One region of the Fictibacillus sp. UD genome, then DNA from elsewhere that is predicted to be linked to it. Evidence: riboswitches for the same ligand, from Rfam matches in the RefSeq annotation. Region 1 holds a riboswitch; the other holds the start of a gene.

Evidence for each region. A riboswitch is a leader RNA that binds a small molecule or an ion and turns the genes downstream of it on or off. The one in region 1 is predicted to bind FMN.
Region 2: linked by a shared signal. The riboswitch ahead of P8610_RS17365 (ECF transporter S component) and the one ahead of ribE (riboflavin synthase) in region 1 are both predicted to bind FMN.

The regions. Positions count from the first base shown of each region.
Region 1 covers NZ_JARUHH010000009.1:22,934-26,150, forward strand. Annotated here, with positions in the region: gene P8610_RS14150 (bifunctional 3,4-dihydroxy-2-butanone-4-phosphate synthase/GTP cyclohydrolase II) at 1-632, opposite strand, end outside; gene ribE (riboflavin synthase) at 644-1,294, opposite strand; FMN riboswitch at 1,486-1,633, opposite strand; gene P8610_RS14160 (TrkH family potassium uptake protein) at 1,689-3,056, opposite strand; gene P8610_RS14165 (hypothetical protein) at 3,170-3,217, opposite strand, start outside.
Region 2 covers NZ_JARUHH010000016.1:23,890-27,106, reverse strand. Annotated here, with positions in the region: gene dapF (diaminopimelate epimerase) at 1-375, opposite strand, end outside; gene P8610_RS17370 (hypothetical protein) at 394-636, opposite strand; FMN riboswitch at 736-918, shown strand; gene P8610_RS17365 (ECF transporter S component) at 1,109-1,687, shown strand; gene P8610_RS17360 (NupC/NupG family nucleoside CNT transporter) at 1,990-3,204, opposite strand.

The DNA of each region.
Region 1 (3,217 bases):
TTGATTTCGACTTCACGCTTCACCATCTGTTCTGTTTTGTTTCGGTACGTGATAAGGTCTTTAATCGTAATTAGTTTCATATTGTGCTGTTTTGCCAGTTCAACGAGTTCAGGAACACGAGCCATCGTTCCGTCCTCTTTCATAATTTCGCAGATTACACCAGCAGATTGGCTGCCAGCCATTTTCGCTAAGTCAATTGCGGCTTCTGTGTGCCCCGCTCGTCTCAACACGCCGCCCTTTTTTCCGATCAACGGAAAGATATGTCCTGGCCGCTTAAAGTCAGATGGCACAGAATCATTATTCACAAGCTCCCGAACAGTAGCTGCTCGTTCTTGAGCTGAAATCCCGGTTGTTGTTGATTTGTGATCGACGCTAATCGTAAAAGCGGTGCCGTGTGAATCGGTATTGGCTGCTACCATCGGTGAAAGATCCAGCTTTAACGCAATTTCTTCAGAGATCGGTGTACAAACGAGACCACGTCCGTGAGTCACCATAAAATTGATGGCTTCAGGTGTAATTCCTTCAGCTAACGCAACAAAATCTCCTTCGTTTTCACGATCTTCATCATCCACAACGATAACAATTTTTCCTTCTCTTAAATCTGCAACTGCTTCTTCTATGGAGTGAAACATGAACTCTCCTCCTAAAATCCGTGCTCTTGTAAGAAATCAAGAGACAGCTTCGACTTTTGTTTTTGGTCTTCTTTTTCGGGAGCTAACATTCTGTAAACGTATTTTGCGAGCATATCACATTCGATATTCACAACGTCTCCCGCTCCTTTTATTCCTAAAATCGTATGTTCTGCGGTATGTGGAATCAAGGAGACTGTTATCGTATTATTCGTAACGTCAAAAACGGTAAGACTTGTCCCATCTACACAAACGGAGCCTTTTAGCATAAAGTAGCGCATCAGTTGATCTGGAAGTGCAATCGTATAATAGATCGCATTTTTTTCTGGCCGCTTCTCTACAATGTCTCCTGTACCATCAACATGCCCAGAAACGAAGTGTCCGCCAAACCTTCCTCCTGCTGCCATAGCTCGTTCCAAATTTACTTTGTCCCGATTGTTTAAAAGTTTCAAAGTTGAAGACTTGAACGTTTCTGGCATCACATCTACTGTGAACTGATTTTTGCCGAAAGAAGTAACGGTTAGACATACCCCGTTTACCGCAATACTGTCTCCAAGGTGCACGTCTTTCAACACCTCTTCTGCGGAAATAGTAAGTACGATTGTTTCATCGCCTTTTGAAATTGCCTTAATCGTTCCTTTTTCCTCAATGATGCCTGTAAACAAAGAACTTTCCCTCCCTTGTAACTTGTTCTTTTATAAGAAAAATAATCATCGTAAATATGCAAAGCGGGAGTCTTGATTCTCTTAAATAAAAATAACCCCGGAAACAGATTGCTTCCGGGGTTTGTGTTAAAAGTATAACGAAATAAACCTTTAATCTACCTTTTTTAAAATACAGGCAATTAAAAGCGTTCACGTTCCTTCTCCCATCCAGACTATACTGTCGGCTTCGGATTTGCACCGAATCCACCGTTTTCACGAATCGCAAAACCGGGTCACGGACTAAGAGGCCACTGCCTCATCACCGCCGGTTGGGAATTTCACCCGACCCCGAAGGACACTATTTACTTATGTTCATTATAAGTAAACAATAGACTGAATTCAAACATGATTGCTTTTATTGGCCAATAATTAATTTTTCTTTAGGATAATGAATGTGTTCTGTTACTACTTTCCCTCGGATGATAAAGAGGAATGACAGTACGCCAATTCTTCCGATAAACATCAACAGCATAAGAATAACTTTTCCGATCGAGCTCAAATCACCAGTAATTCCAGTTGAGAGCCCTGTTGTTCCGAATGCAGAGCACACTTCAAAAAAGAGATACTCAATCGGCATCGGATCTGTAATTGCTAGGATAATTGTAGAAGTCGTACAAAGCACCATAGCAACGATAATAACAATAAACGACTTTTGTATATCTTCTGGATAAATTTCACGCTTAAAGATCTTAATTGTGTTTCTACCTTTAGCGTAAAAGAGAATAGCTAATAAGGCTACAGCAAAAGTTGTTGTTCGGATACCACCACCGACAGAACTCGGTGATGCTCCAATAAACATCATCACTCCTAAATAAAGAAGGGTTGGCACTGTGAATTCAGAGACATCCATGGTGGATAAACCGCCGCTTCGTGTTGTAACGGACTGGAATAAAGAATAAAATAACGTTTCATGCCAAGATTTACCCTCAAAAAAAGCATTCATCTCCAAAACATAAATTCCGATTGCGCCAGTAACAACCAATAATGCAAAGGTAGTCGTAGTAACCTTCGTGAAGAGGGTAAACGTATAGCGCTCTAAATACTTTCTTTCTTTGATAAAGTTATTGATTTCTACAAGTACAGGAAATCCAATGGCACCTGCTGTAATCAAGCACATCGTAACGATTTGAACAAGATAATCGTTGCGGAACGGGATCAGCGAGCTTCCCGTAATATCGAATCCAGCATTCGTCGTTGCTGTAACAGAGGCGAAGAATGCGTGATACAACACTTCTACTTCCGTATCGTAATAGGGTTGAAACAGGATAAAGAATAAAACGGTTCCGACAACCTCAATCCCTATTATTAGTGTTAAGATTTGCTTCATCAGCTGCACAAGACCTGCAAGCGTGGATTGGTTTTGATCCGTCATTATCAATTGGCGCTCTCTCATCCCTATGCGCTTGCCGATTAAAAGCCAAATCGCTGTTCCTAGCGTCATAACGCCAATCCCACCGATTTGCACGATGATTGCCAGAAGGACAACACCTATATGGTTGAATGTTTCAGAGATATTGACAGCGGTCAGACCTGTAACACTTACAGCACTGACTGCAGTAAATAATGCATCGATAAACTTCAGTTCTACGCCCTTGTTATGTCCGACCGGCAAACTTAATAAAATGGTCGCTACTAAAACAGACAATAAATAAAAAATAACGATAAGTTGAACAGAAGTTAAAAAAGTCTTTTTTTGTTGTGTTGTTGCTGTATTTTTAAACATATATTTTTTCACCTGTCGAGGGAATTTTTCTGTAACCTTCTGAAATCTTAACAATAGCATTTCCATTTAACAAGGTGAAATTGAACATTTGTTAAAAAAAGACTGCAGAACTTTTAATTAAGCTCATTTTTAGAATTCATTCTCTTTTCAATTAATCTCAT
Region 2 (3,217 bases), on a different contig from region 1:
ATTAACGGTAACGAACGATACTTTATTGTTGTGATCTGGTGTTACTTTTGCAGTTACTAATCCGCCAAGAGTTTCAATCTGAAATTCTGTTTCTTTCACTAGTGCGTGTTCGTACGCATATTTAGCTACGCAGCGAAGTCCATTACCACAGTTCTTAGCTTCCGATCCATCGTTGTTAAAGATCCGCATCTTAACGGGTGCCACATCACTTGGGCAGATTAAGATCATACCGTCTGATCCAATTCCAGTGTAGGGATTTGAAACAGCTACTGCTAGTTGAGGCATGTCAGCTTCAGCGATTGTTTCTTCAAACATATTGACGTAAATATAATTATTGCCAAGTCCATGCATCTTCGTGAATTTCAAAGTATCCATAATCTATAACCCAGCTCCTTAAGATTGCCCTCTTAATTTTTCATCTGTATAAAAATAATCGTCATCCGCATTTAGAATAGTTATCTTGCCATGACAGCACGGCATGATTAAAATCTGTTTAATCGCTTCTTTGGCAAGATTCATCTGATCCTCTTTAAAAGAAGTTAACACATTATCTTGTTTACAGAACGGACACTCCGAAATATAGATATCATTCATCATTCTTTCATACGGCCATGTATATTCAAAGGTTAATTTCATGTGAGTTCATCCTCTATTTGGAAGGTATGGTTGTAGCATATTCGTTCACAACTTACATTTTTTAAAGTATAATAGGTGATGTAACAAAATACAATAGCGATCCATCTTCGGGGCAGGGTGAAATTCCCGACCGGCGGTAATTGAAGATTCCCTCTTCATCAGCCCGTGAGCGATTTGGAAATGCCAAAACAAACGTTTAGGCTAAAGACTTCGATGTCACCATTTTGCTGATCTGGTGTAACTCCAGAGCCGACAGTATAGTCTGGATGGGAGAAGATGTTGGTACAGCGGTTCATGTAAATGAGCCTTTGTTTAAGTGCGCATTTTACCATTTATGTAAATGCTTCTTCTACATGCTGTTTATCAGACAACCTCCCTTAGTCCGTTCTTTGACTAAGGTTTTTTTGTATGAAACAGGCTGTGCTGCATTCGAAATCATGAGATGGCGCAACACAAAAGAGGAGAGATTTCAATGCAAAAGGGAAAAATCAAACAAATGGTAGCGGTATCGATGCTCAGTACGATTGCATATGTACTGATGATGCTCGACTTTCCGTTTCCAGGACTGCCTCCATTTCTAAAAATTGATTTTAGTGAGGTGCCTGCACTGCTAGCTGCCATCATATTCGGACCAGCAGCAGGAATAATGGTTGAAGCAATTAAAAATGTACTTCATTACGGAATTGTTGGAAGTTTTACAGGTGTACCCGTTGGTCAATTAGCAAACTTTGTTGCCGGGATCCTTTTCATTCTTCCAGTATCCTACCTATTCCGCAAAAAGCATACGGTTAAACGTCTTTCAACTGGCTTAATTCTAGGAACAGTTTTGATGACTTTTATGATGGGATTACTGAACTATCTGATCATCTTGCCAGCATATACGTGGTTCCTAGGTGCTGACCCGATGTCTAGCCAAATGATGATGGATCTTATTCTAAAAGGGATTACACCGTTTAACTTGATAAAAGGAACGATTATTACTTTGCTATTCATAGCACTATATAATCGAATGCAGCCATGGGTAATGAAACAGATTGCTCAGCAGGCTTAAATAGATGAAATAAACCGCAGCGAGAGATTCCCGTTGCGGTTTTTTTGTGTTCCAACATAGGGGTATAAAGGCTGTCACGAGCTGAGATCAGTTGTCGATATTTAGCGAATGGCCTTTATATAGAATTTAGACTTAATTGAAGTTTGGTACGACCTAATTAGCTCTCATTTCAACTAATTTTGTTCATCTAGACTTAATTATGGGGAGGTACCACGACTGGTATTCTTCAAGGACCATGGATACCCCCAACACACAAAAAGATGCTCAAGCATAGGCTTGAGCATCTTGAAGTTAAACAATTCTTATAGAATAAACATACCTGCAATTGCACCGCTTAGTAAGTTAGCAATTGTAGCTGCGATAACAGCACGCATTCCAAGTCTTGCGATGTCTGGACGACGGTTTGGCGCCATAGCTCCAAGACCACCTAAAAGGATTGCGATCGAAGAAAGGTTCGCGAAACCACAAAGTGCGAAACTTACAACCGCTACCGTTTTCGGCATTAAGTCAGGAATTTGAGGTGCAAATGAAGAATAAGCAACAAACTCATTCAATACAATTTTTTGACCGATAAAAGTACCGGCTTTAACTGCTTCTTCCCAAGGTACACCAATTACGAATGCAATTGGAGCAAATAGATAGCCCAAGATTTGCTGAAGTGTGATCTCATAGCCAAACCAGCCACCGATTCCGCCAAGGATACCGTTAACTAGTGCGATAAGTGCGATAAAAGCAAGTAGCATTGCCCCAACGTTTAGTGCAATTTGAAGTCCATCTCCAGCACCTTTTGCTGCAGCGTCGATTACGTTTACTGTATCTTTGTCACGCTCTAATTTGATCTCACCCATTGTTTCAGGCTCTTCTGTTTCAGGAACAATGATTTTCGCAATCGCAAGTCCTGCAGGAGCACACATAAAGCTAGCTGCGATCAAGTACTCTAGAGGTACACCTAATAGGTAGTAACCAATTAGTACAGAACCTGCTACCGATGCAAGTCCACCGACCATTACTGCGAAAAGCTCCGATTGTGTTAAACGATTCATATATGGACGAATTACAAGAGGTGCTTCAGTTTGACCTAAGAAAATGTTTGCTGTAGCACTCATAGATTCAGCTTTACTTGTTTTTAATAGCTTGGATAGAGCTCCACCCAAAATTCTTACAACCCATTGCATGATACCTAGATAGTAAAGAACTGAGATTAAAGAAGAAAAGAAAATGATTACTGTTAAAACTTGAAATGCAAAAATAAATCCTTTTCCTTCTGCTGGAATCATACTTCCAAACAAGAAAGTAATTCCTTCGTTCGCATAAGCAACAACGTTAGAAACTTTTTCAGAAACACCTTGCAAAGCTTTCTTACCCGCATCCCATTTTAATACGATTAATGCGAAGGCAACTTGAATCGCAAGAGCGCCTAGTACTGTTCGCCAGTTAATCGCTTTCTTATTTTGAGAAAGCAAGAATGCGATTACAAGAAGAACCAGCATACCGCCTAATCCCCATAAAATTTGCATAATTACACCCCTT